Regions from separate parts of the Streptomyces sp. NPDC044033 genome, predicted to be linked through region 4. Evidence: riboswitches for the same ligand, from Rfam matches in the RefSeq annotation. Region 4 holds a riboswitch; each other region holds the start of a gene.
What was found. A riboswitch is a leader RNA that binds a small molecule or an ion and turns the genes downstream of it on or off. The one in region 4 is predicted to bind cyclic di-AMP.

Region 1 (7,396 bases), on a different contig from region 4:
GGCCGGTGCCGTCGCGGCGCGGCAGTGGCAGCAGCGGTCCGGGACCGGCGCAGCCGCCGCGTTGACCGGGCTGTACGTGGCCGCCTTCGCCGGATCGCACCCGCTCGCCAAGAAGGTCGGCGCCTGGCCCTCCGTCTTCGCCGTGGCCGGCGGGGTCGCCCTCGCCTCCTGGGCCGTCGAGCGGCGGAGCTGAGCAGAGCCCTGGGCCGCTGAGCAGCCCTTCCTCGGCCGTCGAGCGGCGGAGCTGAGCAAGCCCCTCCGGGCCGTCGAGCGTCGGGGCCGAGCAGCGGCACAGCCGTACGCGCCCCCGGCCCCGTCCGAAAGACGGCTTTACGGGTCCGGCCCTGCCCCGGCCCGTATCGCCGCCCCTCCCTCTGACTACTTCGACGCCTCCGTCAGCAGGTCCACCTCATCGGCCGTCAGCTGGAGGTCCGCCACCGCCAGCAGCGCCGGCAGCTGCCCCGTGTTGCGCGCGCTCGCGAGCGGGCACGCCACCGTCGGCCGGGCGGCGAGCCAGGCCAGGGACACCGTGGCCTGCTCGGCGCCGTGGGCCTCCGCGACCTTGTCCAGCGCCTCCAGGACGCGCAGGCCGCGCTCGGTCCGTACGTACTCGGCCGCGGTCCCCGACCGCGCGCTGTCCACGGCCGCGCCCGGGCGGTACTTGCCGGTCAGGAAACCCGACGCCAGGCTGTAGTACGGGACCGCCGCCAGGCCGTGGCTCTCGGCCGTCGCGGCCAGGTCGCCCTCGTACGTATCGCGCGAGACGAGGTTGTACTTGGGCTGGATCGCCACGTACTTGGCCAGCCCTTCCGCGTCGGAGAAGGTCAGCGCCTCCGCCAGCCGGTCCGCCGTGATGTTGGAGGCGGCGATCTCGCGGACCTTGCCCTCCCGCACCAGTTCGTCGAGGGCCGTGATGAACTCCGGCACCGGCACGGACGGGTCGTCGTAATGCGTGTAGTAAAGGTCGATGTAGTCGGTGCGCAGGCGGCGCAGGGACTCCTCGACGCCTGCCTTGATGGCGTTGGCCGCCAGGCCCCGGGGCTCCGGGACGCCCGCGCCGACCTTGGTGGCGAGGACGACGTCCTCGCGGTTGCCGCGCGCGGCGAACCAGTTGCCCAGGACGGTCTCGGACTCGCCGCCCGAGTTTCCGGGGACCCACGCGGAGTAGACATCGGCGGTGTCGATGAAGTTGCCGCCCGCCTCCGTATAGGCGTCCAGTACGGCGAAGGACTCCGCCTCGTCGGCTGTCCAGCCGAAGACGTTGCCGCCGAGGCAGAGCGGGTGGACGGACAGATTCCCGATCTTCTTGCGCTTCTCAGCCATGCGCCCATTTAACGCCTTGCACAGGCGCGTTAACGGCATGGATGGATTCATCCGTCCCGTTTTGGCCACTGTGGCCACAGTGGCCTCAAGCGTCCCAACACCCTTGTGGCGTTACGGCTTCATCCCGTGCCCCCGCAGCCATGTCATCGGGTCCACGGGCGCGCCCCCGCCCGGCCGCACCTCCAGGTGCAGATGCGGGCCGGTGGCATTGCCGGTCGCGCCGACCCGGCCGATGACATCGCCCGTCCGCACCGTGCCGGAGTTCACGGCGATCGACGACTGGTGGCAGAACCACAGCTCAGTGCCGTCGTCCAGGGTGAGCACCGTGCGGTAGCCGTACGAGCCCGCCCAGCCGGCCTGGGTGATCGTGCCGCCGTGCACCGCCTTGATCGGCGTACCCGTCGGCGCCGCGAAGTCCTGCCCGGTGTGGTTGGCCGACCACATGTCGCCCGACTGGCCGAATCCGGCGGTGAGCGTGTACGAGCCGACGGGCAGCGCGTACGCGGTGGCGAGCTTCGCCTGCCGCTCCCCCTCCGCCTTCTTGTGGGCGGCCTCCGCCGTCTCCGCCGCTTTCCGCTCGGCCGCCGCCTTCTCGGCCTTCTCCTTGGCCTTCTCCTCGGCCGCCGCCTCCGCCTTCCGCTTCGCCGCCTCGTCGGCGGCCTTGGCCGCCGCGTCCCGGGCGGCGGCCTCGCGCGCCTCGGTGTCGGCGAGGGACTGCTGGTGCTCGGCCTGCTGGAGGATGCGGGCGCGGAGCGCCTCGCCCGCGTTGGCGGTGCCGTTCGCCGCGTCCTCGGCGGAGAGGCCGAGCCCGGACAGCGGCTGGTCCGCGCCGGGGGCCTCCGCGGCGGCCGGGGCGGAGTCGTCCGCCACGAGTGAGCCGATACCCGGCAGGTCCTTCGCCGCCGGCAGCTTCCCCGGCAACTCGCTGATCTGGTCGGCCAGGTGCGCCAGGTCGGGCATGGATATCGGGGGCGCCGGACGGTCCTCGGCGCTGGCCATGCCGCCCGCTCCGACCGCCGCGATGACGCCGACGCCGAGCACCGCTCCGCTACGGGCCATCGTGCCGCCGCGCTGCTTGCCGACCCGGTGCTTGCCGCGGACCGGGCCCACGGAGTCCTCGGTGGGGTTCCACTCCTCCCACAGCTCCGCCCCCCGCTCGCCCGACCAGCCCTCGTTGGGGTCTGCTTCGAAATCCGCGGCTACGTCCGCGTCGAAATCCGCGGCGGCACCCGCGGCGAAATCCGTGGCGAGGTCAGTGCCGGGGCTCAGACCGGTCTCGGGGCCGGAGGTGGGTTCCGCACCGCCGGGAGCGCCCGGCGAAGCCCCGAGTGAGGTGCCGAGGGCAGGTTCATACGACGGCTCATACGAGGACTCATACGGAGGGGCGTACGACGGGTCATACGTCGGCTCGTCGAGGGCAGGCTTGTTGGACGCCACGGGGGCGCACTCCTTTCCTTCCTTCTCGCCTACCGGGTTAGCTGACGGGTTCGGAGCAGGAAGGTCTCCTACGGGCCCCTTCTCGCGAAGGCGCCCGACTCACCCCAAGGTTGGTGGTTCCCCGGTTCCCTGGTGCCTCGTGTCGCCGGTGTTGCCGATGGTGCTGGTGCGCACGGTGTTGCCGGTGTTGCTGGTGCCTGCGGGATTCGGCGAAGGCGCACGGTGCCGCCTCTTGCGACGGTTGTGACGACCGCGCTGCGTTATCGAACGTTAATAGAAGCGAGACCCGGATACCAAGCTGTTGCCCGTAATCCGCACAGGCTTTGGTGAGGACTTTATGGACACGCGTCGGCGAAAGCGGTCGAGTCGGCGCGCGGGCCGAAACCCCTCAGCGGCGATCGTGCAGCAGTCGTTATGCGCAGGGATCAAGATCCACTACGCACCGTGCTCGCCTGCCGGCCGCCGCCCGCAACGCCGGATCGCCAGCAACGCCATGTCGTCCGACGTCCCCCCGCCCGTATGCCGCGCGACGTCCGCGGAGAGCGCCTCCAGCAGCAGGTCCGGGCCGTCGAACAGCCGCCCGCTCAGCCGCGCTTGCGGGTCGTAGAAGTCGCCCCGCTCGTCCCTGGCCTCCGTGACCCCGTCCGTGAACAGCAGCAGCGTCGTCCCCGCCGGGAAGTCCCACGCCTCCACCCGGTCCGGCCATACGCCCAGGTCGCCCATGCCCAGCGGCAGCGCCGGCACCTCCGGTGACGTCTCCACGGCCTTGCCGTCCGCGTACAGCAGCAGCGGCGGCGGATGGCCGCGGTTCACGATGCGCAGCACCGCGCCGCCCGACGCCGCCACCTCCACCTCCGCCAGTACGGCCGTGGTGAACCCCTCGAACTGGTCCAGCCCCTCCCGGCGCACCCCCTCCCGCTGCAACGCCCGCTCCAGGCGGGCCGCGAGCCCTTCGAGGGTCGCCTCCTGCTCCGCCGCCTCCCGGAACGCGCCGATCACGACGGCGACCGCCTCGACCGCCTCCAGGCCCTTGCCCCGGACGTCGCCGACGATGACGCGTACGCCGTGCGGGGTGTCCTGCACCGCGTACAGATCGCCGCCGATACGGGCGTCCGCCTGCGCCGCCACATAGCGCGCCGCGACGCGCAGCCCCTCGCCGATACGGGCCGGGGGCGTCGGCAGCACGGCCCGCTGGGCCGCCTCCGCGATGCCGCGCGCGGACCGCAACTGCTGGTCGCTGCGGCGCACGATGCGGTTGATGCCGAGCGCGAGCACGGCGACGGTCAGGACCGTGGCGACCTTGGTCGCGGACTCGAACGAGTTCACCGCACGGTGGTACGCGTTGGTCCCGGCCGCGGCGGCGACGGCCGCGACGGCGGTGACGACCGTGCCGCGCCGCCCGAAGAGCGGGGCCGCGACCAGCGGAGCGGCCGAGAGGAAGGGGGCCCCGGTGTACTTCGGCGGGGTCAGGAGGTCGAAGAGGACGCCGCCGACGATGAGCACGGCGGGCGCCCAGCGCGCCAGGCGGTTCGCGATCGCGCCGCGGCGCGAGAGGCCGTGCGCGGGCGCTCGTGCGGGCGTGCCCCTGCGTGCCCGGCCTCCGGGGCCTCGCTTCCCCACCGTTCTCTCCTGACCGGTCCGTCCCGCGCGGCGCCCCTCCCAGGCTTCCGGTCGACGCCGGTCCCGGCGACCGCTGTTCGTCCAATCGGGTGACCGCCACCCGCCCCGTCAAACGGGGCCGTCGACGGCGGATCGGGGCGCGGCACGGGCGTAGGCGCTGGTGAGGGTGGTGAGACGGGGAGCGCGCGAGCCATCGGAACGGGCGTACGAGTCAGGAGAGCCGCGCGCGCCGGAGGCCGCGCGCCCCGGCCCAAGCGGCGAGCCGCGCGCCGGGCGCCCCGCCCCGAAACGGACCGGGCCCTGGACACCCCGATCCGGGGTGCCCAGGGCCCAGGGCGTCACAACAGCGCCAGGCGCCAAGCGTGCAGGTGCAGATGCCAGGTGACACGCGTCAGGCACCATGCCTCAAGCGCCAAGCGTCAGGCCGCCGGAGTCCGTCCCCGGCCGCGCCCGGAGCCGCCGTTGCCGCCGCCGCTGCCGCCGCGCCCGCCGCCGCTCCGTCCACTGCCGCCGGCCGCGCCCGAGCCCGAGCTCTGGTACGTACGGCCGCGACCGCCCCGGCTGCCCCGGCTGCGACCGCCGGTGCCGGTGCCGGAACCCGAGCCGGAGCCCGTACCCGGCCGGGACGTCCGCGACTTCGGCTTGCCCTGGGGCTGCGCCGGGGCCGGCGGAGTGATGACGACCGGGACGCCGCTGGGGACGCGGGCGCCCGTGATGCGCGCCAGCTCGGCGTCCTCCGGGCCCACCTTCACGACCTGCGGGGTGATCTTCGCCGTGACCATCATCCGGGTCATCTCACGCCGCTGCTCCGGCAGTACGAGCGTGACGACGGTGCCGGACTCGCCGGCGCGCGCCGTGCGGCCGCCGCGGTGCAGGTAGTCCTTGTGGTCGACGGGCGGGTCCACGTTCACGACGAGGTCGAGGCCGTCGATGTGGATGCCGCGGGCCGCGACGTTGGTCGCGATGAGCGCCGTGACCTGCTCGGTACGGAACTGGTCCAGCGTGCGGTTGCGCTGCGGCTGGCTCTTGCCGCCGTGCAGCGCGGCGGCCCGTACGCCGCTCGCCAGCAGCCGCTTGACCAGCCGGTCGGCGCCGCGCTTGGTGTCCACGAACATGATCACGCGGCCCTCGCGGGCGGCGATCCGGGTCACGGCGTCGCGCTTGTCGTCGTCCGAGACGTGCAGCAGGTGGTGCTCCATGGTGGAGACCGCGCCGACGGACGCGTCGACGGAGTGTGTCACCGGGTCGTTCAGGAAGCGGCGTACGAGCCGGTCGACGTTGCGGTCCAGCGTCGCGGAGAACAGCATCCGCTGGCCCTCCGGCTGCACCTGGTCGAGGAGCCGGGTGACCTGCGGCAGGAAGCCCATGTCGGCCATCTGGTCGGCCTCGTCGAGGACCGTGATGGATACGTCGCCGAGCGCGCAGTCACCGCGCTGGATGAGGTCCGCGAGGCGGCCGGGCGTGGCGATCAGGACCTCGGCGCCGCGCGCGAGGCTGTTCGCCTGCCGGCCGATCGACATGCCGCCGACCACCGTGGTCAGCCGCAGGTTGACGGCGGTGGCGTACGGCGTGAGCGCGTCCGTGACCTGCTGCGCGAGCTCGCGGGTGGGGACGAGTACGAGCACCAGCGGGCGCTTGGACTCGGCCCGGCGGCCGGCGGTACGGGCCAGCAGCGCCAGGCCGAAGGCGAGGGTCTTGCCGGAGCCCGTACGGCCGCGGCCCAGGACGTCCCGGCCGTGCAGCGCGTTGGGCAGCGTGGCGGCCTGGATCGGGAACGGCTCGGTGACGCCCTCCCGGTCCAACGTGGCGAGCAGGCCGTTCGGCATGCCCATGTCGGCGAAGACCTCCACGGGCGGAAGCGCCGGGGTGGTGCTGACGGGCATCGCGAACTCGCCGCCCTCGGAGGCGGCCGGCCGCCGGTTCGGCTGCTGGCGGCCGGGCTGCCGGCCGCCGCCGGACTGTCGCGCCGGTGTCTGCGGGCGGGAGCGGGGCGTGCGGGCGGGGCGTTCGGAACGAGTCATTCGAGAGGACCTTCCCTCAATGGGGTGGCACGCCTCAGGAACGACTTCGCATCGCAAGCCCGTACCGGGACGGACGGGCGCGGAAAAGCCGGGGCGTGCGGGGAGAACTGGGCGGTGGAGCGGTGGTGAGGCTGTGGAGCGGTGGCGCGGTGGTGAGTCGCTGGAACGGTGGAACAGCGGTGGAGCGGAGCAGCAATGGGGCCCGCACCCAGCGGTGCGGGCCCCATTGCGTGGTGCATACGTCTGATCAAATGATCAGGCGCCGACGATGTTCTCCGCCTGCAGGCCCTTCTGGCCCTGCGTGACGTCGAAGGTCACCTTCTGGCCCTCAAGCAGCTCACGGAAGCCGGAGGAGGCGATGTTCGAGTAGTGGGCGAAGACGTCGGGGCCGCCGCCGTCCTGCTCGATGAAGCCGAAGCCCTTTTCCGAGTTGAACCACTTCACGGTGCCGGATGCCATGTCTATCTCCTTCAATGGGGTGGGCCCCACACCGGAATAGACCGGCGAAAAACAAAAATGCGCCTTCGGCTACATAACCGTCAGGCGCACACGAGTTCATGGGTACCACAACTGCAACTCGAACAACCGTAGCACGATCTGGGCCCGGCTCGCACCACACGCCGGGCCCAGGGGAAATCGGATCAGAGTTCGACGCCCTGGGCGCGGGCGTGCCGGTCGGCGGCCACCTCCGCCTCCGCCTCGTCCAGGTAGACCTCGCAGACCAGCCGGCCGCCCTCGGTCAGGTTGTGCTCCAGCTCCCAGAGGCTGACCTCGCCGCCGCCCTCCAGCAGAAAGGCGTGCTCGTAGAACCGGCACCAGGTCGCGTCCCGCCCGCAGCCGCGCCGCCGCGGCTTGGTGATCAGCGAGATGTGGTGCCCCCGAGCGGCCTGGAGCAGCTCGCGGACGACCTCGCCGGGCCCGTCCGCGTTCTCCGCGCGGCGCAGCAGCCGGCGCGCGTGGTCCGGCGAGTCCTCGGCCGCGTACTCCCGGCGCGG
Region 2 (7,396 bases), on a different contig from region 4:
CACCTGGGCCGCTTTCCTCGCCGATGTGAAGCGCCGCGATTTCCCTGCCGCATAGCGGCGGCTCCGCTCAAGCCCCTGGCCGGTGCCAGGGGCTTCCGCATGCTCCGGGGTCGGGGCGATGCGCGCCCGGGAAGCCCAGGGCGCGCGTCACGACGGTGAAGTGAAGCTCTGGTCACAAGCGGAACCTTGGCGGTGCGTTCGCCATCTCTTTCGGTCGAGAGGCCCCCACGGGGCCGCTGGCAGCACTGCCCCCTGCGGCTGCCCTTGATCTGGAAACGAGAGCTTGATGAGCCTGACGGGGACGCCCTTCTTTCTGACGTCGATTGTGCTGGTCGTCGCTGCCCTGGTGGTGCCGTTGCTGCTGTGGAGCCGAATAGGCGGGCCGCGGGCGGTGCGGGGGGTGGCGCGGTTCGTCATGTTGCTGTTCGCGCAGACCACGGCGATCGTCATGGTCTTCGTGGTCGTGAACAACTCCAACGGGCTCTTCGACAACTGGGACGACCTGCTCGGCACCGGCAACCACGTCAACGCGGCGGCGGACCTCGGGGCGGACGGCACCGGCGGGAAGTCGCTGAAGCACGAGCCCAAGGTGGAGCAGAAGTTCAAGCCGGCCGGGGACGAGCGGATGGGGCCCGGTGTGCGGGTCACGCAGCTCAAGGGGCGGATCTCCGGGGTGGACGGCGAGGTGTACGTGTGGCTGCCGCCGCAGTACGACGACCCCGCGTATCAGGACCGCAAGTTCCCGGTGGTCGAGGTGCTGCCGGGGTTCCCCGGTTCGGCCAAGGCGTGGTTCGGGTCGCTGCACGTCAATACGCAGCTCAAGCCGATGATGGAGAAGGGCCAGGTGGCGCCGTTCATCGTCGTCGCGCCGCGCACCACACTGCTCGGCGACGTCGACACCGGATGCGCCAACGTCCCCGGCAAGGTCAACGCCGAGACCTGGCTGAGCGTGGACGTCCGCAAGATGGTCATGGACAACTTCCGGGCCGCGGACAAGGCGGACGGCTGGGCCGTCGCCGGGTACTCGGCCGGCGCGCACTGCGCCGCCAAGCTCGCCGTCTCGCACCCGGACCGCTACCGGGCCGGGGTGAGCCTGTCCGGCTACAACGACCCGATCGGCGAGCCCGTCGCGCTCACGGCGAAGGACCCGGTGCTGCGGGAGAAGAACAACCCGTGGAAGATCCTCCAGCACGCCAAGACCCCGCCGCGGACCGCGCTGTTCGTCTCGGGCGGGGACGGCGACGGCTACCAGGCCGGTGTGGCGCTCAAGCAGGCGTCGAAGCCGCCGACGACCGTGCACGTGGAGAAGATCCCGAAGGGCGCGGGCGGTCACGGCACGGTCGTCTGGCGGAAGCAGGTGCCGGAGGTCTTCACGTGGCTCACACATCAGCTCAAGGTGTGAGATAAGCCTTGAGGCAAGTCTTGAGCTAATGCTTGAGATAAGGCTTGAGATAAGCCGTGGGGCAAGGCTTGAGACAAGTCGGCCTCACGCCGGGCGGGTCGCGCCCGCGAACGGCATCTGGTCGATCGGCGCCACCCGCACCGGCGCCCCCGGACGCGGGGCGTGGATCATCTTGCCGCCGCCGACGTAGATACCGACGTGGCTGATGCCCGAATAGAAGAACAGCAGGTCGCCAGGGGCCAGTTGGGACCGGCCGACCCTCGGTCCCGCGTTGATCTGGGTGTAGGTGGTGCGCGGCAGCGACACCCCCGCCGCCCGCCACGCGGCCTGCGTCAGCCCCGAGCAGTCGTACGCGGACGGGCCGGTGGCCCCCCACGCGTACGGCTTGCCGAGCGCCGCGTACGCGAAGGACACCGCGCGGGCCGCCCGCGCCGTCGGGGCCTGGGCGCTGCCGCGCGCCGCCGAACGGTCCGCCGCCGGTACGGCCGCACCCCGGCCCGTACCCGTACCTGTACCCGTACCGGCGAGCGCCGCGGCGACGGCACCCGTGTCCCCGCCTCCACCCCCATCCCCGCCCGCGTCGTCCTGCACGCTCACGCGCTGCTCGGCCGTGAGCCCGTCGAGGAGCCGCTTGGCGGCGTCCAGTTTCCCCTCGACGGATCGTTTGTGCACGCCCAATTCGTCCTGGGAGTCCTTGAGACGGGCCAGTTGGGCGTCGGCGCTGGCCCGTACCTGCCGCACCCCGAGCAGTTCGCGTTCGACGCGGTCCACGGCGGCGGCCTGTCGCCCCGCCATGTGGTCGGCGAGCGAGGCGCGGTCCAGGTACTGGCCGGGGGAGGAGGAGAGCGCGAGCCGGATCGTGGGAGACAGGCCGCCGTCGCGGTACTGCGCCGCGGCGTACGCCCCCAGCGCGTTACGGGCCGAGTTGAGCCCCTCCGTCTTGCGGGCGGCCTCGTCGCGCAGCGCGTCCAGCGAGTCCTGCGCGGCGCGCGCTTTCTCCTTCGCGCCGTTGTACCGCTCGGTGGCCGCTTCCGCCTCCTGGTAGTAGCGGTCCACCTGGGTCTTGACCTGGGCCGTGGTGAGCCGGGGCGCGGCGTGCCCGGTGCCTTCCAGCGCGGTGCCGGTGGCGGCGCCCGCCAGGGCGAGGGTCGCCGCGGTGCGTGCGGTGCTGCCGGTGAGCGCGTACGGGCGGTGGCGTTTGGGCTTTCGGTGCGAGGCCACGGGGGCCGTCACTTCCTTCCGGTGCCTTCATGTCGTGCGTGTCCTGGCGCGGTTCGTCGCGGCCGGCCCGGCGGCGGCCCGTATAGGGGGCGGGCCGCCGCCGGGATTTCTCGGCGCGGTGGCCGACGGTCGCCGTTCGAGCGCGGTACGGGCCCTGGCGGGGCCCGCTCGCTCTGGCGGCGACGGTGGGGAGCCGGTCACCTGGGGCAGGACGCTAGGCCCGACCGTCACGGGAATGCGCGTGGATGACCGATATTGGATGAAACCGTTCGCACGGTGACCGCGAGCGATCGGACCACTCGCGCTCGTACGGGAAGTTTTCGGCCGCCCCTGATCGAAGCGGCGAATGAGGCAGACCTGACTGCCGACGGGTGATATGGCCCCGGATACTGTCGGGCCTCATGGACGTACTGATTCACGCCGTCGTCGGCCTGCACATCATCGGCATCGCGGCCCTGCTCGGCGGCTTTCTCACCCAGATGAAGGCCATGGGCAAGGGCGAGGCGCGCATGGTCCCGGCGATGCTGCACGGCGCGCTGACCATGCTGGTGACGGGCGTCGCGCTGGTCGGCCTCAACCAGGCCGAGGACTACTCGCTCAACACCGTCAAGATCGGCGTCAAACTGGCGTTCCTGGTCGTGATCCTCGGCCTGGTCTATGTGAAGCGGGACGACGAGAAGGTGGAAGCGCCCGTCTTCGGCATCGTGGGCGCCCTGACGGTCGCCAACATCTTCATCGCGCTGCTGTGGACGTGAGCGCTCCGGGCCCCGGGGGCCCGGGGGCTCCTCACCCGGGGGCTCCTCACCCGGAGGCTCCTCACCCGGAGGCCCGGGGCGGCGTGAGCGGATCGAGCCCCGGGGCGTGAGCGGACCGTGCTCCGGGGCGTGAGCAGGCTGGGCTCCGGAGCGTAAGCGGACCGAGCCCCGGAGCCTAAGTGCACCAGGATCCGGAGCGTAAGCGGCCTCCGCTACGCCGGGCGCACGCTCCCATAGATCGGCATGTAGAAGATCGACTCCACCCGCACGCTCGCCCCCGGCTTCGGCGCGTGGATCATCTTTCCGTCGCCTATGTACATGCCGACATGGCTGATGTCGTCATAGAAGAAGACCAGGTCACCCGGCTGGAGATCATCCGTGGCGACCCGGGTGCCGGTCTTCACCTGGTCCCAGGTGGTGCGCGGCAGGTCGACCCCGGCCGCCTTCCACGCCGCCTGCGTCAGCCCTGAGCAGTCGTACGAATTGGGTCCGGTGGCGCCCCACACGTACGGCTTGCCCATCTGTGCGCGAGCAAAGGCGATCGCCTTCTCGGCCTTGGCGGAGTGCGCCCCGGTGGGGGCACCGGAGTCGGTGCCGCCTCCCTTGTGGCCCTCGTTCGAGCCCTGCCCCTTGCCGCTGCCGCCACCACCGCTGCCACCACTGCCGCCCTGTGCGGCCTCCTCCTGGTGCCGCTTCTCGGCCTGGCGCTTCGCCAGCTCGTCGGCCTTCTTCTTGGCCGCCGCCTCCTTCTTCTTCTCGATCGCGGCCAGGCGCGCCTTCTCCTCGGCCGTCAGCTTCGACAGCAGCTCCCGCGCCTCGCCGAGCTTGCCCTGGACCGTCTCCTTCTTCGCCCTCAGCTGCTTCTGCGAATCGGTGAGCGCGGCCAGGCTCCGTACCGCCTCGCCCCGGTCCTTGGCCGCCGCCTTCCGCTGCGTACGGAACTCCTGGACGGCCCGCTCCTGCCGGCCCGTCATCCGGTCCATCAGATGCGTCTGGTCGAAGTAGCTCTGCGGGTCGGCGGCGAACAGCAGGTTCGCGGTCTGGCTCATGCCGACGTCGCGGTACTGCGCCGCCGCGTACGCCCCGAGCGCGCGCCGCGCGTCATTGAGCTTCCCGGTGCGCCGGGCCACATCGTCGAGCAGCTTGTCGGCCTTGCTGTTCTGCGCGTCCGTGCGCTCCTTGGCGGCGTTGTACTCCTGCGTGGCCGTGCCCGCCTGCCGGTACAGGGTGTCCACATGGCGCTGGACGTCCTCGACGGAGGGTTTCGGGGCCGTGGGGCGGCCGGGGGAGGCGCTGGCGCTCTGGGAGAGCAGGGTGACGGAGGCCAGCGCCGCCGTCGTGAGGCCGACGGCGGTGCGGCGGCGGGCGGGCGTGTCGAGCAGCCCGTACCCGGACCTGCGAGGCTTGCGGTGCGACGCCAAGGGAGGCGACTCCTTCCGTGGACCGCCTACCGGGTTAGCTGTCGGGTTCGGGCGGAAGGGAAGGTTTATGCCCTACGGTCCGTACGGGCGCGGTATGCACGCGTATGGACCGATTCACCCCGGTGTTGCGTGTGGGTCCCCGGCTCCGGGCGCCTCGCGGCGCGGCCGGACTCGGCGTTGGCGGCCCGTGCAGACGGGGCGTCGGCGGGGAAACGGGCTGCCTGAGCGAGCACCGTAGCCAACGTGCGGGGCCGCTGTGAAGGCTGATGTTCGATATGCCGGAACCGTTCCGTGACTTTAGCCTTTCGCCGCGCGCGCGGCCGTTCCCGCCGGTCCCCGCCCCTCGGCGGCGACTTTCCGCCCGTACTTCCCCGACCCGGGGCCGGGTGTCAGTGGGGCGGCCTAGACTCGGTGGGCGATGAGCAGCCTCTTTGACGACAGCTTCCTGGCGGACCTCGAACCTTCGGGCGAGGAGACCCCGCCGCCGCCCGAGGACTCCGCACCCGAGCCGGTGCCGGACGATCTCTTCGGGGGCGCCTTCGACGCGCCCGTACAGCGGGCCGGCCCGGGCGCGGGGCAGGGCTCCGGGGCGCGCGACGCGTACTACCGGGACGGCGCGCCGCGGCCCGTCATCGACCCCTCCGCGCTGCTGGAGGGGCTCAACGAGGAGCAGCGCGCCGCGGTGGTGCACAGCGGCGGGCCGCTGCTGATCGTCGCCGGCGCCGGCTCCGGCAAGACGCGCGTGCTGACGCACCGGATCGCGCATCTGCTGGGCGCGCGGGGCGTGCACCCCGGCCAGATCCTCGCGATCACCTTCACCAACAAGGCCGCGGGCGAGATGAAGGAGCGCGTCGGCGACCTCGTGGGCCCCCGGGCCAACGCGATGTGGGTGCTGACCTTCCACAGCGCCTGTGTGCGGATCCTGCGCCGCGAGTCGAAGAAGCTCGGCTTCACCTCATCCTTCTCGATCTACGACGCCGCCGACTCGAAGCGGCTGATGGCGCTGGTCTGCCGGGACCTGGACCTCGATCCGAAGCGCTTCCCGCCCAAGTCCTTCAGCGCCAAGGTCTCGAACCTGAAGAACGAGCTGATCGACGAGGAGGAGTTCGCCGGTCAGGCTGCCGACGGCTTCGAGAAGATGCTCGCCGAGGCGTACGCGATGTACCAGGCGCGGCTGCGCGAGGCGAACGCCCTCGACTTCGACGACATCATCATGACGACGGTCCACCTGCTCCAGGCGTTCCCGGACGTCGCCGACCACTACCGGCGCCGCTTCCGGCACGTGCTGGTCGACGAGTACCAGGACACCAACCACGCGCAGTACACGCTCGTGCGCGAGCTGGTGGGGACCGGCACGGAAGAGGTCCCCGCCGCCGAGGTGTGCGTCGTGGGCGACGCCGACCAGTCGATCTACGCGTTCCGGGGCGCCACCATCCGCAACATCCTCCAGTTCGAGGAGGACTACCCGGACGCGACGACGATCCTGCTGGAGCAGAACTACCGCTCCACCCAGACCATCCTCAGCGCCGCCAACGCCGTCATCGAGCGCAACGAGAACCGCCGCCCCAAGAACCTGTGGACCGAGGCCGGGGCCGGAGCCACCATCACCGGCTACGTCGCCGACACCGAGCACGACGAGGCCCAGTTCGTCGCCGACGAGATCGACCGGCTCACCGACGCGGGTGACGCCAAAGCCGGCGACGTCGCCATCTTCTACCGCACCAACGCCCAGTCCCGTGTCTTCGAGGAAATCCTCATCCGGGTCGGGCTGCCCTACAAGGTCGTCGGCGGCGTGCGCTTCTACGAGCGCAAGGAGGTCCGCGACGTCCTCGCCTACCTGCGCGTCCTCGCCAACCCCGAGGACACCGTCCCGCTGCGCCGCATCCTCAACGTCCCCAAGCGCGGCATCGGCGACCGCGCCGAGGCGATGATCGACGCGCTGTCGCTGCGCGAGAAGATCTCCTTCCCGCAGGCCCTGCGGCGCGTCGAGGAGGCGTACGGCATGGCGGCCCGCTCCGCCAACGCCGTCAAGCGCTTCAACGTCCTCATGGAGGAGCTGCGCACGGTCGTCGAGTCCGGGGCCGGGCCCGCGACCGTACTGGAAGCGGTCCTGGAGCGTACGGGCTACCTCGCCGAGCTCCAGGCGTCCACCGACCCGCAGGACGAGACCCGCATCGAGAACCTCCAGGAACTGGCCGCCGTGGCCCTGGAGTTCGAGCAGGAGCGCGACGAGGAGAACCCCGGCACGCTGGCGGACTTCCTGGAGAAGGTGGCCCTGGTCGCCGACTCCGACCAGATCCCGGACGAGGACGGCGACGGCAGCGGGGTCGTCACGCTGATGACGCTGCACACGGCGAAGGGCCTGGAGTTCCCGGTCGTCTTCCTGACGGGCCTGGAGGACGGCGTCTTCCCGCACATGCGCGCGCTCGGCCAGGTCAAGGAGTTGGAGGAGGAGCGGCGACTCGCCTATGTGGGCATCACCCGCGCGCGCGAGCGGCTGTACCTGACCCGGTCGACGATGCGCAGCGCGTGGGGCCAGCCGTCCTACAACCCGGCCTCCCGCTTCCTGGAGGAGATCCCCGAGGAGTACGTGCAGT
Region 3 (7,396 bases), on a different contig from region 4:
ATCTGGACCTTCTCGCCCAGCTTGTCGGTGAGGACCTTCCAGCCCGCCCAGTCGTCCTCGTACAGCGGGTCCTCGATGGAGACCAGCGGGTACGAGGCGACGAGCTCCTCGTAGTACTCCGTCATCTGCGCGGCGGAGCGGTCCTGGCCCTCGAAGGCGTAGACGCCGTCCTTGTAGAACTCGGAGGCGGCGACGTCGAGCGCGAGCGCGATGTCCTGGCCGGGCGCGTAACCGGCCTGCTTGATGGCCTCCACGATGAGGTCGAGCGCCTCGCGGTTCGAGCCCAGGTTCGGGGCGAAGCCGCCCTCGTCGCCGAGGCCGGTGGACAGGCCGCGCTCCTTCAGCACGCCCTTGAGCGTGTGGTAGACCTCCGCGCCCCAGCGCAGCGCCTCGGAGAAGGACTCCGCGCCGATCGGCGCGATCATGAACTCCTGGATGTCCACGTTGGAGTCGGCGTGCGAGCCGCCGTTGAGGATGTTCATCATCGGGACCGGCAGCAGGTGCGCGTTCGGGCCGCCGAGGTAGCGGAAGAGCGGCAGGTCGGACGCCTCGGAGGCGGCGTGCGCGACGGCGAGGGAGACGCCGAGGATGGCGTTGGCGCCGAGCGAGGACTTGTCGGCGGTGGCGTCCAGGTCGAACATCGCCTGGTCGATCAGGCGCTGCTCGGTGGCGTCGTAGCCGACGAGCTCCGGGCCGATCTGCTCGATGACGGCGAGGACGGCCTTCTCGACGCCCTTGCCCTGGTAACGGTTGCGGTCGCCGTCACGCAGCTCCAGCGCCTCGAAGGCACCGGTGGAGGCGCCGGACGGCACGGCGGCACGGCCCGTGGAGCCGTCGTCGAGGCCGACCTCGACCTCGACCGTGGGGTTGCCTCGCGAGTCGAGGATCTCGCGAGCTACGACGACGTCGATGGACGGCACGAATGTCTCCTTCATGGGGTGACTGGTTTCTGCACCCCGAGCCTAACGGGCCGGGGGGCATCCGCCCGCGCGCAGCCCTGTCTCCGAACGGAAAAATGGGCTAAAGAGCCAGATCAGAGGATGAATGGTGATGATGTTCGCCGGACGGGGAACGGGGGCGGGCACTGGACGCGGCGGGGGTGGGGGGGTGCGGGGAAGCGCGCCGGGAGTCCTCGCCCGAGAACGGCGGGCCCTCACCCGAGGTGGCTTGAGGCGGTCCGAGAGGGCTGAGGTGGCCTGAGGATGCCCAAGGTGACCCGAGAGGGCCTGAGAGGTGGCCCCGCGGCAGGGGCGGGCCGGTGCGCCCCTCGCGGGGGCGGTGGGGCCCGGTAGCGCCCCCGCCCCGGTTACCCGCCCCGGATATGCGAGTGCCCCGCTACGGCGCAATCGGGGGGATGGCGCGCCGGAGCGGGGCGGTCTCTCATGAGCGGAGAGACTGGGACGGCGGTGAAGCCGTCCCGGGGAGACGGATCAGCCCAGGTGGAGCTGCTGACCCGGGTAGATCAGGTTGGCGTCGGAGACGATGCCCTTGTTCAGGTTGTACAGCTTCTCCCAGCCGCCCTTGACGCCGTGCTCCTTGGCGATCTTGCCGAGGGTGTCGCCGGACTTGACCTTGTACTCGCCGTCGCCCTTCTGGATGGACTTCGGGGCGGCGGGCTGCGGGGCGGCGGGCTTCGGCGCGGCCTGCTTGGGGGCCTGCTGCTTCGGAGCCTGCTGCTTCGGCGCGGCCTGCTTCGGGGCCTGCTGCTTCGGCGCGGCCTGGCGCTCGCTGCGGTCCGCGTGCTGCGTGCTGCGGCTGCTGGAGCCGGTGTCGACGCCGGCGGAGGGACCACCGGAGGTCAGGTTGCCGGCGCCGGCGCAGGACCAGGCGCCCGGGCCCTGCATGGCGAGCAGCTTCTCGGCGGTGGCGATCTGCTGGCCCTTGGTGGCCAGGTCGGCGCGCGGGGCGTACTGGGTGCCACCCGCGGCGGCCCAGCTGGAGTTACTGAACTGCAGGCCGCCGTAGTAGCTGTTGCCGGTGTTGATCGACCAGTTACCACCGGACTCGCACTGCGCGACCTGGTCCCAGGTGTGGACGGAGGCGGCGGAGGCGGAGGTGGCGCCCATCAGCGGGACGGCGACCGCGGCACCGGCGACACCGGCGAGCGTGGCGACACGGACGGCCTTGGACGGACGGCGGTGCTTGCCCTTGGAGATAAGCATGTTGGTTTCCTCACCGACGCCTACGAGGTGAGCTGTCGGGTTCGGGCTGTGAGCTGCCCGGCCTCGCGTGCCGGAGCACACGGGGCTTCACCCCTAGCCGTCCCGGTCCCCGTCGGTGTCGACGGGCCGTTCCGGCGGCCTACCTGGTTCCCCCGCTCCTGCCTACGGCGCTTGCGCGACGATTCCCCCGACCGCCGGCAGGATTCGGCGTGGCGATCGTGGTGCTCACGGTGGCGAGCGGTGACGACGTTAAACACACTGCCCAGGAGGGTTCAAACCCCCCCTCCTGGCGGCAGTTGCCTCTACTTACCCACAGAAACATCGCATTTCCGCAGGTGAGAGACGGTAGGGAAAGATCGGGCAGACGAGAAACGCGTGACTGTCAACGAGACCCATGTCTCACTTTCCCCCGGAACGGACATACCGCCCGTGCCGTCGCTCTCATTTTCCGAGGTCAAGCTTCTGACCAGGGAAAATAAGATCTGGATCGCTTCCCACGGTGCCGTGGTTGCGTTCGTAGAGGGCATTCCACCCGCCGGAGACGGAGTGCTTCTCCGCGATCACCGAGAGACTGTCTCCCGACTGCACCGTGTAGTCGCGGAGGGCCTGTTGGGACGTACGGGACGACTCCCCGCCGCGCGACGCGTGCCGCCCGCCGCCGCTCCGCCCGGTGTCGTCGTGCGCGGAGCTCGCGCCTTCGTCCCCCTTGCTTCCGCTCTGCCCCCCATCGGAGCCGCCGCGGTGCCGGCCCTCGCTGGGCGTCGGCGTCCCCGTCGTGGAGGGCGTGGGGTCGGTGGAGGGCTCAGGGGCCTTGGAAGGGGTGCTGGAGGGCTCCTGAGAGGGCTTCCCGCCGGGCTCGGGGATCTCGGTCGGGCCGGAGCCGTCCGAGTCCGCCGCGCCGGAGCCCTTCTCGCCGGGTGTGGCGCTCGGGTCGGTCTTGCCCGGGTCGGCCTTGCCCGAGCCCTTGCCGTCGTCCGAGTCCTTGCCGTCGTCCGAGGGTCTCTTGGACGGCTCGGAGGTAGAGGTATGGGACGGCGCGGGCGAGTGGGAACTGGGCTCCGAGGAGGACGGCGCCTGACCGCTGCCCGGGTCCACGCCCGGCGACGCGCCGCCGCGCGTAAGGCCGGAGCTGACCGCGCACCCCGACCACGGCTTGGTGCCCTGGTCCTCCAGGATCTTCTGGGCCACGGCTATCTGCTGGGCCCGGCTGGCCAGGTCGGGGCTCGGCGCGTACGTCGTGCCCCCGTACAGATTCCACGTCGACTGCGACAGCTGGAGCCCGCCGTAGAAGTCGTTCCCGGCGTTGGCGCTCCATGTCCCGCCGCTCTCGCACTGGGCGACGCGGTCCCAGGTCGCGGCGTCCGCGGCGTTCGCGCCGGTGGCCGCGAGCAGCGGCATGGCGATTCCGGCGCCCGTCACCCCCGCTGCTACGACGATGGCGGGGACCTGACGGGGGCGACGGTGTCGACCGTTCCCGGTACGCATGCGGTTGCCTCTCGTGTGGCAGCTGAGTTGTCGGTTGAAGATAGCGACGCACCCAAGGAGTCACAAGCCGATGTAGCCGAGGTCACGCGGAGGTCACGCCGATTGACGCTTCGTCACTTCTGGTGGGGCGTGAACTCCACGGGCAGCGTGCGCAGTCCGCGCATGATGAGTCCGCCGCGCCATCGCAACTCCTCCGGGTCCGCCGCGAGGCGCAGGTCGGGCAGGCGGCGCAGCAGGGTCGCGAGGGCCGCCCGGCCCTCCAGCCTGGCGAGCGGCGCGCCCACGCAGTAGTGGACGCCGTGCCCGTATCCGAGGTGCTGATTGTCACTGCGCGAGAGATCGAGGGTGTCCGGGTCGGCGAACCGCTCCGGGTCACGGTCCGCGGCAGCCAGTACGACGAGTACCGGTTCGCCCGTGGCGATCCGCTGCCCGCCCAGGGTCATGGGCTCGGTGGCGAACCGCCAGGTCGCCAGCTCCACCGGGCCGTCGTAGCGCAGCAGTTCCTCGACACCGGTGGCGAGCAGGCTCTCGTCACCCGCCTCCAGGGCCCGCTGGAGCCGCTCGCGCTGACCGGGGTTGCGCAGCAGCGCGTACGTACCGTTGCCGATGAGGTTGACGGTGGTCTCGAACCCGGCGAAGAGCAGGATGAACGCCATCGCGGCGGCCTCGTTCTCGCTGAGGTGCTCACCGTGGTCGGAGGCCCGGATCAGGCCCGAGATCAGGTCGTCGCCGAGATCCGAACGCTTACGGTGGATCAGCTCCGCCAGATACGTACGCATCTTCTTGACGGAACGGGCCACCCCGCCGCGCGGCCCGCCGCCGTGCCGGATCATCATGCCCACCCAGTCGCGGAAGTCGTCCTGGTCCTCGCGGGGCACGCCCAGCAGGTCGCAGATCGCGTAGATGGGGAGCGGAAAGGCGAACTCGTGGATGAGGTCCGCCGTCCCCTTCTCGCAGAAGCCGTCGATGAGGTGGTCCGTCAGCTCCTGCACGCGGGGCGCGAACTCCGCGACCCGGCGCGGCGTGAACGCCTTCGAGACCAGGCGCCGCAGCCGCGTGTGGTCCGGCGGGTCGATGTTCAGCAGATGCGTCATCAGGTTGGCGCTGCGTTCGCCCGGGATGCCGATCTTGCCCTTGCCGTGCGCGGCCTCGGAGTGGTGCACGGGGTTCTTCGACAGCCGCCCGTCGGCGAGCGCCTGGCGGGCGTCCGCGTAACGGGTGACGAGCCAGGCTTCGACCCCGCTGGGCAGCTCGGTACGGCGCACGGGCGCGTGCTCGCGCAGCCAGGCGTACGCGGGGTAGGGGTCAGCGGCGAATTCCCAGCTGAAGAGGGCGGGAACGGGGGCGTCGGCGGTCTCGTCGTGCACCCCACGACGCTATAGGAGCCCACGGCCGGACGGACGAGGGGCAGCCCGGACGCCCGGACGGACGGCTGGTAGGGGCGACCGCTGCGCACGGCTGTTGCGCATGGCTGTTGCGCATGGCCGTCGTGTACGGCCGCTACGCGTGGCCTTCGCTTAGGGGCTGTCACGTACGGCCGCCGCGCACGGCCGTCACCACGTACGGCTGTCGCGCACGGCCGTTACATATGGCCGTCACGTACGACCGTCAGGTGTGGCTGTCACGTATGGCCGCCGCCCCCGCTGCCGAAGCCGCCGCTGCCCCCTTCGTTCCACTTGCGCGGCTTCTGATCCGGGTCGCTGTGACTGTCCGGATCCGTCAGCTCGTGCGGCAGATAGCGGTGCCCGTCCTGAGCCAGCTCGTCGGTGGCGCGGCCCTCCTTGACGTAGCCGAGCGCATCGCGCTCCCCGTCGTGGCCCGGGCCGTGATCAGCGGGGATGGGGCCGCTCTGCTCCTCCGGGGTCTGCCACGAACCGGAGCGCTCCTGGGGCTCCTGCGGCGGAGCGGGCTCACGCTCGCGACGCTTGCGCCCGTAAGCGACGGCCCCGATCAACAGGGCCACGACGACGATGCCGACGGCCAGCGGTGCGATGCCTCCGCGCAGACCATTGTCGGCGGCGAGAAGAAAGAGCTCTGTGTGCATGGCACTGGGGTACCCCTCGATCGCCCGGACATGTCGCCCCCTAGGCCGAACGGGTGTACGGGCACGTGGCTGGAGGGGCGACAGAGCAGCTGGTGGTCGAGGGCACCGCCGCACGGCCGAGGGGCTGATGGGTGGCGGCCCGCCGCACGGGCGTGGAGGACGGACAGCGTAGGGGCGGGGGGGGCCGGGCAGGTCGGCCTACGGGCGGGGCTGCCCATGCCCCACGAGAGTGCGCGGCCGAGGGGGGGTACCGGTAAAGCGGCCCGGCAGGGCGGAGCAAGGCGGGGCAGGGCAGGCCCGCTGCGTAGTCCGCGGGTAGGGCTGGCCCCGCGCTCGGTCCCTGGAGGCATGCTCAGTCGACGGGGAGGCGGAGACGGACGCAGTCGGCGGAAACGGGCTAGTCGGCGGAGACGGACGTGGTCGGTGGGGACGGGCTAGTCGGTGGGGGCGGGCTAGTCGGTGGGGGCGGGCTCCGTGGCGCGGATCGCGTCGCGGTAGGTACGGGCGGCCGCGCGCAACGCCGTCTCCGGTTCCGTCCCTTCCCCCTCGGCCCGTACGGCGAGCGCCAGCAGCTCGTACCCGACGCCGGGGCCGGCCGGCACCTCGACATCGAGCCCAGCGCTGCGGGCCCGGGAGGCGAGCTTGGCGACGAGCGCGAGGGCGGGCTGGCCGAGCGGTACGCCCTCGGTGACGGAGTCGCGCTGCTTTTCGATCGCCTTCGTCCGCGTCCAGTGCGCCTTGACGTCTTCGGGGCTCTCGGCGGTCTCCGCGCCGAAGACGTGCGGGTGCCGGTGGATGAGCTTGTCGACGATGGTGCCCGCGACATCGTCGATGGCGAACGGCTCGTCCGGGTCGTCCTGGGCGATACGCGCGTGGAAGACGACCTGGAGCAGCACATCGCCCAGTTCCTCGCGAACCGCTTCCCTGTCTCCTTCCTCGATTGCTTCGAGCAGTTCGTATGTCTCCTCCACCGCGTACTTCGCGAGGTCCTCGTGCGTGCGGACCCCGCTCCAGGGGCAGGCTCGGCGGATCCGGTCCATGACCTGCACCAGGTCGAGCAGGCGCGCGCCCGGCAGGTCGTACGAGCCGGGCAGGAGCTCCAGCGCGGGCATCCGCTCCCGGCCGGAGCCCGCGAGCCGGGCGAGCCCGGCGGTGAGCGCCGACTCGCCCTCGGCGGAGGTGATGACCACGGCGGTACGTCCACCGTCCAGGCAGTAGCCGACCAGCTCGTGGGCGTCCGCCGCCGCCTGCTCGGCCTCGACGCCGGCCTCCCGCAGATACGGCAGCTGCGGGTGGCCGGGGTCGGCGCACAGCACCCGGTCGGCGGCGCGCAGCACCTGCCAGGCGGGCCAGGACAGCAGACCGGGTGCGACCCGGTGGCTGGTGGTCAGCAGGACGATTCGGCCGGGGTCGGCCGCACCGTCCGCGGGCCCGGCGCCGCCCTGCGGGGCGGCGGTGCGGTGTGGTGCCGCGGCGTCATGGCGGCTGGGGCTGTCGGGCGCGGAAGCGTTCACGCCGTCGAGCGTAGGCGACCGCTCACATCCGCTGCTCGGGCGCCGGCGTGGCCGCGCGCAGCCATGGCTCCTTGGCTGCCTGTGCGGTGCCGCGCTTGGCATCCCAGCTGCCGTAGCGCGGGTTGACGTCGACGCCGATCGACTTGGACGTCATCATCAACACCTGGTTAGTGCGGGCTGCCCCGAGCTGC
Region 4 (7,396 bases):
GGGCCGGGTGCGGGGAGGGCGGGCAGCACGGCGATGCCGTACCGGGCCAGCAGGCGCTGGGTGTCCGCGGCGGACAGTTGCACGGAGCGGGGGCCGGCCGCGGCCGGGGCCGCACGGAGCGGGGCCCCGGCCTCCCCTCCCCCGCCGCCCGCGTGCGCGGGGCGCCCGTACGCGGCCTCGCCGTGCGCGGCGAGCAGCACGTCGATGTCGGCGGCGGCTCCGGCCTCGTCGATGTCCTCGTACTCCGGCACCCGCCCGGGGGCGGCCGCCCCCTTCCGCCACTGCGCGTACCGCGCGGCCTGGGCCAGCGCCCGGACGGCCCGCTCGGCGGCGGGGTAGGAGGGGATGCCGCCCGCGGCGCCCGGTGCGGCTTCCGGGCCCTCCCGCGGGGCGGCCAGCGCCTCGGCGAGGCCCGGTATTTCGAGATGGACGACGGCCACCGGCTTCGCCGCCGGCGCGGCGGCCACCGCTTCGCGCAGGGCTGCCGCGAGCTGCGCCGCGGAGGAGTCGCCGACCCGGGGGATGGCGGTGACGACGACGGCGTCGCAGAGGTCGTCGGCGAGGGCGTCGGCGAGCGCCGCGCGGAAGTCGGACGGCCCGGCGGCCGTGGTGAGGTCGCGCGGCGGCAGCGGGCGGAGCCGCTCGGTGAGGCAGGCGTCGTAGGTGAGGAGGGCGAGGGAGTCCGAATTGCCGAGGATGGCGACGCGCGGGCCGGCCGGCAGCGGCTGGGCCGCCAGCAGCAGCCCGGTGTCGGCGAGTTCGGTGACGGTGTCCACGCGGATGACTCCGGCCTGCCGGAACAGGTCGGAGACGGTGGCGTCGGGGATGCGGGTCGTGGGCACGGCGTGGCCGGTGGGGGCGGTGCCGCCGTGCCGGGCGCCCTTGACGACCACGACCGGCTTGACGGCGGCCGTGCGCTTGGCCAGGCGGGTGAATTTGCGCGGGTCCCCGATGGATTCGAGGTACATGACGACGACGGCGGTTGCCGGGTCGTCGTGCCAGTACTGGAGGAAGTCGTTGCCGGAGACGTCGGCGCGGTTGCCCGCGGAGACGAAGGTGGAGACCCCCGCGAGCGAGGCCGCGCGCCGGTGCAGTCCGGACAGCAGCGCGATGCCGATGGCGCCGGACTGGGAGAACAGCCCCACCTGTCCGGCGGCCGGCATCTCGGGCGACAGCGAGGCGTTGAGCCGGACGCCGGGGGCGGTGTTGATGAGGCCGAAGGCGTTGGGGCCGATGACGCGCATGCCGTACGAGCGGGCCTGGCGGACCAGCTCGCGCTGGCGGTCGCGGCCCTCGGGGCCGCTCTCGGCGTATCCGGCGGAGAGGACGACGAGGCCCTGCACGCCGTGTTCACCGCAGTCGGCGACGGCGGCGGGCACCTGTTCGGCGGGGACCGCCACGACCGCCAGGTCGACGGTCTCCTCGATGTCGCCGACCGAGCGGTAGGCGGGCACGCCCTCCGGCCGCAGCCGAGAGGGCCCCGCCGGGAAGGCCCGGTTGACCGCGTACGTACGGCCGGTGAAGCCGCCGTCCAGGACGTTGCGCAGGGCGGCGCGGCCCACGCCGCCGGGCTCCCGGCCGGTGCCGACGACGGCGACCGACCCGGGGGCGAGCAACCGCTGCACGGAGCGGGCCTCGGCGCGCTGCTCGCGGGCGCGCTGGACGGCGAGGGACTGGTCGGTGGGCTCCAGGTCGAATTCGAGGCGGACGACGCCGTCCTCGAAGGAGCGCTTCTGGGTGTACCCGGCGTCCGTGAAGACCTTGATCATTTTGGTGTTGGCGGGCAGCACCTCGGCGGCGAACCGGCGGATCGAGCGCTCGCGGGCGACGGCCGCGATGTGTTCGAGGAGGGCGGAGGCGACGCCGCGGCCCTGGTGCGCGTCCTGGACGAGAAAGGCCACCTCGGCCTCGTCGGCGGGGGCCGTGGCGGCCATGCCGTGCGCGTCGATGCGGTCGTAGCGGACGGTGGCGATGAACTCGTCCCCGACCGTGGCGGCCAGGCCGACCCGGTCGACGTAGTCGTGGTGGGTGAAGCGGTGGACGTCGCGGTCGGACAGGCGCGGATAGGGGGCGAAGAAGCGGTAGTACTTCGACTCGTCCGAGACCTGCTCGTAGAAGCTGACCAGGCGCTGGGCGTCGGCGGCGGTGATGGGCCGGATCTGCGCCGTGCCGCCGTCGCGCAGCACGACATCGGCCTCCCAGTGGGTCGGGTACGCGGCGTGCTCCGACGGCGTGTGCATGGAGCCAGCGTACGACCGGGCACTGACAGGACCTCCGCTCGCGTTCACCGGTGGGTCGGGGCAAGGTGGACGGAGAGCCGGGCGGGCGAGGGAGCACGGCAGGTGAAGGCGGGTGAAGGCGGGCAGGGCGGACCATGCAAGATGGAACAGGGGGCGGCACGGCGCCGGACGTCACCGCAGGAGCGACCGGGGCACCGTGAGAGACTGGTCTAGACAACCAATGACGACTTGAAGGGCAACACCATGGTTGAGCGCCGCGTCACCGTCGGCTGGGCCGAGGGGCTGCACGCCCGCCCCGCGTCGATCTTCGTCCGTGCCGCGACCGCCTCGGGCGTCCCCGTGACGATCGCCAAGGCCGACGGCAACCCGGTCAACGCCGCCTCCATGCTCGCGGTGCTGGGCCTGGGCGCCCAGGGCGGCGAGGAGATCGTTCTCGCCTCCGAGGCCGATGACGCCGAGGCCGCGCTCGACCGTCTGGCGAAGCTGGTCACCGAGGGGCTTGAGGAGCTCCCGGAGACCGTCTGATTCGGGTTCACCGGCGCGGCACGGCCGCGCGACGGGCCGCGGTGACCGATTACGGTCGCCGCGGCTCTTTGGCAGGCGGCGTTCCTGTGCGGGTCCGTTTGGGCAAGGCGGGTCCGTTTGGGCAGGCGGGTCCGTTTGCGCAAGGCGGGCCCCTGCGCACCGGGCCCTTCTGTACGGGCCTGTTCTGCACCGGGCCCTTCTGTACGGATCTGTTCTGCACCGGGCCCTTCTCTACCCAGCATTTCCGTACGGCCCCTTCTGCCGGCATTTCGCCGCGAAACCCGCCGGAACCGGCCCGGGCAGGCGTCGAGAATTCCGCCCGCCCCATACGCGTTCGCCGTCAGGAGCGGACGCTCTTTTCGTTTACGGAATGTTTCGAAGTCCTCACACCGTTCGTGTGCAGCGGGCGGCGCGCCCGGTATTCGGCCAGCACGCGCTCGGCGCGCGCGGCGGCGGCCGCCCGTGCCCGCTCCACGTCGCCCCGGGCAACGGCCTCCACGATCGCGCCGCGCACCTGCCACGCCTCCACGGCCCGCGCGGGCGACTCCGCCGCGTACACCCAGGCGATCTTGCGCCGCAGCTGGGTGAGGAGCGCGGTCAGGCTCGGGCTGCCGCAGGCCCCGGCAAGCGTCTGGTCGAACCATTCTCCCAGCGGCCGCAACTCGGCGGACTGCCCGCGCCGCGCCCTCTCCTGACCGAGCCGCACCAGCCCGCGCAACACCTTCAGATGGGCCTCGGAACGCCGTTGCGCGGCCCGCGCGGCGCCCAGCGGCTCCAGTAGGGCGCGCGCTTCGAGAAGGTCGGCGGCCTCCTCCTCGGTGGGCTGCGCGACACACGCCCCCGCGTGCCGGCGGGTGGTCACGAACCCCTCGGACTCCAGGGTGCGCAGCGCCTCGCGCACGGGCACCCTGGAGACGCCGTAGCGGCTCGCCAGCAGCCCCTCGATGAGGCGGCCGCCGGGCGGGTGGGCGCCGGAGACGATGTCGTCCCGGATCGCCGCGCAGACCGCGTGCGCGGAAATGCCGCGAGGGACGCGGACCGCTTCCGCGTCGCCCTTCACATACGGTCCCGCATTGGTGAACCTCCGCCTTAACCACCGCGAATTACGGCCGATTGACGCCTGTCCGGCGGACTCTATTGCAGGAACGGTCGGTTTCCGACGGCGCCGGTGTCCCGGGGCTATTTTCCGGCCAGCGGCACGCACGCCAAAGTGCCGAACCGCGCATGCCGAAGGCCCCGGCCGGGCGGGCCGGGGCCTTCGGTGCGCGAAGGGGTGCGCGAGGTCAGAGGCCGACGCCGTGCGCGCGCAGGTAGGCGACGGGGTCGATGTCCGAGCCGTACTCGGGGGACGTACGGGCCTCGAAGTGCAGGTGGGGGCCGGTGACGTTGCCGGTGGCGCCCGAGAGGGCTATCTGCTGGCCCGGGGTCACCGTCTGGCCGACGGAGACGCCGATGGAGGAGAGGTGGCCGTACTGCGTGTACGTGCCGTCGTTCATCTTGATGACGATGTTGTTGCCGTACGCGCCGCCCGGGCCGGCCTCGACCACGGTGCCACCGCCCACCGCGTGCACGGAGGTGCCCGTTCCGGCGTGGAAGTCGACGCCGGTGTGGCTGCCGGAGGACCACAGTCCGCTGGACGCCTTGTAGCCGGTGGAGACGTACGAGCCGTCGACCGGCAGGACGAAGGTGTTGAGGCGCTTGCGCTCCTCGTCACGGGCGGCCTTCGCCTTGGCGGCGCGCTCCGCGTCGGCCTTCCGCTTGGCCTCGTCCGCGCGCTTCTTGGCCTCGGCGGCCTTCGCCTTGGCGACGGCCGCGGCCTTGGCCTTGGCGGCCGCCTGTTCGGCGGCGTGCTGCTGGGCCTCGGCCTGGGCGCCGATGTTGTCGGCCATGTCGTTGCTCATGCCGACGACCTGGGTGAGGCCGGTGTCCTCGACCTTGGGGGTGTGGTCGCCGCCGGACGCGAGGGCCGGGGAGGCGAGGCCGGCGACGACGCCGGTCGCGGCCAGGGTCGCGACCCCCGCCGCGTTGGCTCCGACGCGCACGGCGCGGCTCGGACGACGGTGCTTCCCGGTGGCACGGGTGAACGCCATAGGTACGGCTGATCCTTTCCTTCCTTCTCGCCTACCGGGTTAGCTGACGGGTTCGGAGCAGGAAGGTCTCCTACGGATCCCTCCGGGAAGGGGCCCGATTCACCCCAGGGACGTGTGGGTCCCCGGCTCCCCTGGCTCACGCCATTGGGGACTCGGCGATGGTTGCCCGGGGCCGCGGATGCGACTCACATCTGACGGACAACCGCCCTGACGCTAAACGGGGCTTCTTTCAATCGGCAAACAGAACCGGGGTTTTGTGCCCTACGCCACACAGCAGACAGGCAACCTCTCCAATAATCCGGACAAACGGCGGGGCGTGAGGGTCTCGTAGACCCCTCACGCCCCGCTCGCCCCGTTATGGGCCCTCGCCGCCGACCGGCCGCACCGGTCAGCGGTCCTCCGCTCAGCCGGTCAGGCCGTCAGCGGGCCCCCGCTCAGCCGGTCAGCCGGTGACGACCGTCACCTCTCCGATGCCGAGCGCCTTGACCGGCCCCTGGATCTCCGCGGCGTCGCCGACGAGGACCGTGACGAGCCGGTCGGCCGGGAAGGCGCTGACGGCGGCCGCGGTGGCCTCCACCGTGCCGGTCTCCGCCAGGCGCGCGTACAGCTGGGCCTGGAAGTCGTCCGGGAGGTGCTGCTCGACCTGGTCGGCGAGCGTCCCCGCGACGGCCGCGGCCGTCTCGTACCTCAGCGGGGCGACTCCGACGAGGTTCTGCACGGCGACGTCGCGCTCGGCGTCGGTCAGCCCCCCCTCGGCCAGCGTCCGCAGCACGGTCCACAGGTCCGCGAGCGCCGGGCCGGTGGACTCGGTGTCCACCGAGCCGCTGATGGCCAGCAGCGAGGCGCCTGTGGACCCCTGGAGGGACGAGGGCTCCGAGGAGCGCAGCACCTGGGCGTAGGAGCGCACGCCGTAGGTGTAGCCCTTCTCCTCGCGCAGGACGCGGTCCAGGCGCGAGGTGAGGGTGCCGCCGAGGCAGTACGCGCCGAGGACCTGGGCGGGCCAGACGCGGTCGTGCCGGTCGGGGCCGACCCGGCCGAGGAGCAGCTGGGTCTGGACGGCGCCGGGGCGGTCCACGATGACCACCCGGCCGGTGTCGTCGGCGGTGATGGGCGTCACCGGGTACGGCTCGGCGGTGCCGCCGGTCCACGCGCCGAGCGTGTCGGCGAGGGCCTGGGCCAGCTCGACGCCGGTGAAGTCGCCGACGACCACGGCGGTCGCGGTGGCGGGCCGCACGTGGGCCTCGTAGAAGGCCCGTACGGCCGCGGCGTCGATGTTCCGGACGGTCTCCTCGGTGCCCTGGCGGGGCCGCGACATGCGGGCGCCCGCGGGGAAGAGCTGCTTGGAGAGCGCCATGGCGGCCCGGCGGGCCGGGTTGGCGAGCTCGTGCGGGATCTCGTCGAGGCGGTTGCCCACGAGCCGCTCGACCTCGCTGTCCGCGAAGGCCGGTGCGCGCAGGGCGTCGGCGAGCAGGGCGAGCGCCTTGGGCAGCCGGGAGGCCGGGACCTCCAGCGAGACGCGGATGCCCGGGTGGTCGGCGTGCGCGTCGAGGGTGGCGCCGCAGCGCTCCAGCTCGGCGGCGAAGTCCTCGGCGGAGTGCTTGTCGGTGCCCTCGGACAGGGCGCGCGCCATGATCGTGGCGACGCCGTCGAGCCCGGCCGGTTCGGCCTCCAGCGGCGCTTCGAGGTTGACCTCCACGGCGACGACCTGCTGGCCGGGGCGGTGGCAGTGCAGCAGGGTGAGGCCGTTGGGCAGCTGGTCGCGCTCGGGGGCCGGGAAGGCCCACGGAGTGGCGGTGCCGGGCTGCGGCTGCGGGTGGAACTGCATGGTGGTGGTGGCCACGGCGTCGCTCACTGGCCCGCCTCCTGCTCTTCGGCGTTCGCTGCGTTCACGGTGGTCGCGGTGGTCGCGGTGGTCGCGGTGGTCGCGGTGGTCGCGGTGGTCGCGGTGGTCGCGGTGGTTCCGGCGTTCTCGCCGGGTCCGGCGTCCGCCGTGTCCTCGTCGGCCTGCTCGGCCTCCGCGGGCTCGGTCGGCTCGGTCGGCTCGTAGACGAGGACCGCGCGGTTCTCGGGGTGCAGCCGGGCCTTGGCGACGGCCCGCACCTCCTCCGCGGTGATGTCCAGCACCCGCCCGACGGCGGACAGCGCGAGCTGCGGGTCGCCGAACAGCACGGCGAACCGGGCCAGTTCGTCGGCGCGGCCGCTGACCGTGGCGAGCCGGTCCAGCCACTCGCGCTCCAACTGGGCCTGGGCCCGCTCCATCTCCTCCGCGGTCGGTCCCTCGGCCGCGAACCGGGCCAGCTCCTCGTCGACCGCGGACTCGATGTCCGGCACCTCGACCCCGCCGGACGTCTTGACGTCCAGCCAGCCCAGGGAGGGCGCGCCCGCGAGGCGCAGCATGCCGAACCCCGCGGCGACAGCGGTGCGGTCCCGGCGGACCAGGCGGTTGTGAAGCCGGGAGGACTCGCCGCCGCCGAGGACGGTCAGGGCCAGGTCGACGGCGTCCGCCTCGCGGGTGCCGTCGTGCGGGAGGCGGTAGGCGGA

Region 1: linked by a shared signal. The riboswitch ahead of AC07AB_RS04135 (M23 family metallopeptidase) and the one ahead of AC07AB_RS13920 (M23 family metallopeptidase) in region 4 are both predicted to bind cyclic di-AMP.
Region 2: linked by a shared signal. The riboswitch ahead of AC07AB_RS39405 (C40 family peptidase) and the one ahead of AC07AB_RS13920 (M23 family metallopeptidase) in region 4 are both predicted to bind cyclic di-AMP.
Region 3: linked by a shared signal. The riboswitch ahead of AC07AB_RS22100 (transglycosylase family protein) and the one ahead of AC07AB_RS13920 (M23 family metallopeptidase) in region 4 are both predicted to bind cyclic di-AMP.

What each region holds. Positions count from the first base shown of each region.
Region 1 covers NZ_JBWKFF010000001.1:910,207-917,602, reverse strand. The annotation lists gene AC07AB_RS04145 (hypothetical protein) at 1-193, shown strand, start outside; gene AC07AB_RS04140 (aldo/keto reductase) at 379-1,323, opposite strand; gene AC07AB_RS04135 (M23 family metallopeptidase) at 1,435-2,760, opposite strand; cyclic di-AMP (ydaO/yuaA leader) riboswitch at 2,773-2,918, opposite strand; gene AC07AB_RS04130 (PP2C family protein-serine/threonine phosphatase) at 3,196-4,380, opposite strand; gene AC07AB_RS04125 (DEAD/DEAH box helicase) at 4,800-6,401, opposite strand; gene AC07AB_RS04120 (cold-shock protein) at 6,657-6,860, opposite strand; gene AC07AB_RS04115 (DUF6227 family protein) at 7,043-7,396, opposite strand, start outside.
Region 2 covers NZ_JBWKFF010000044.1:15,941-23,336, reverse strand. The annotation lists gene AC07AB_RS39425 (DUF397 domain-containing protein) at 1-55, shown strand, start outside; gene AC07AB_RS39420 (alpha/beta hydrolase) at 287-1,402, shown strand; gene AC07AB_RS39415 (C40 family peptidase) at 1,487-2,623, opposite strand; gene AC07AB_RS39410 (hypothetical protein) at 3,025-3,378, shown strand; gene AC07AB_RS39405 (C40 family peptidase) at 3,591-4,799, opposite strand; cyclic di-AMP (ydaO/yuaA leader) riboswitch at 4,808-4,986, opposite strand; gene pcrA (DNA helicase PcrA) at 5,218-7,396, shown strand, end outside.
Region 3 covers NZ_JBWKFF010000012.1:157,072-164,467, forward strand. The annotation lists gene eno (phosphopyruvate hydratase) at 1-920, opposite strand, end outside; gene AC07AB_RS22100 (transglycosylase family protein) at 1,431-2,162, opposite strand; cyclic di-AMP (ydaO/yuaA leader) riboswitch at 2,165-2,309, opposite strand; gene AC07AB_RS22105 (LysM peptidoglycan-binding domain-containing protein) at 2,604-3,581, opposite strand; gene AC07AB_RS22110 (cytochrome P450 family protein) at 3,761-5,014, opposite strand; gene AC07AB_RS22115 (DUF6479 family protein) at 5,269-5,691, opposite strand; gene AC07AB_RS22120 (nucleoside triphosphate pyrophosphohydrolase) at 6,144-7,205, opposite strand; gene AC07AB_RS22125 (SurA N-terminal domain-containing protein) at 7,228-7,396, opposite strand, start outside.
Region 4 covers NZ_JBWKFF010000006.1:200,529-207,924, forward strand. The annotation lists gene AC07AB_RS13905 (bifunctional acetate--CoA ligase family protein/GNAT family N-acetyltransferase) at 1-2,240, opposite strand, end outside; gene AC07AB_RS13910 (HPr family phosphocarrier protein) at 2,484-2,765, shown strand; gene AC07AB_RS13915 (GntR family transcriptional regulator) at 3,106-3,825, opposite strand; gene AC07AB_RS13920 (M23 family metallopeptidase) at 4,049-4,855, opposite strand; cyclic di-AMP (ydaO/yuaA leader) riboswitch at 4,869-5,023, opposite strand; gene AC07AB_RS13925 (M16 family metallopeptidase) at 5,298-6,680, opposite strand; gene AC07AB_RS13930 (M16 family metallopeptidase) at 6,704-7,396, opposite strand, start outside.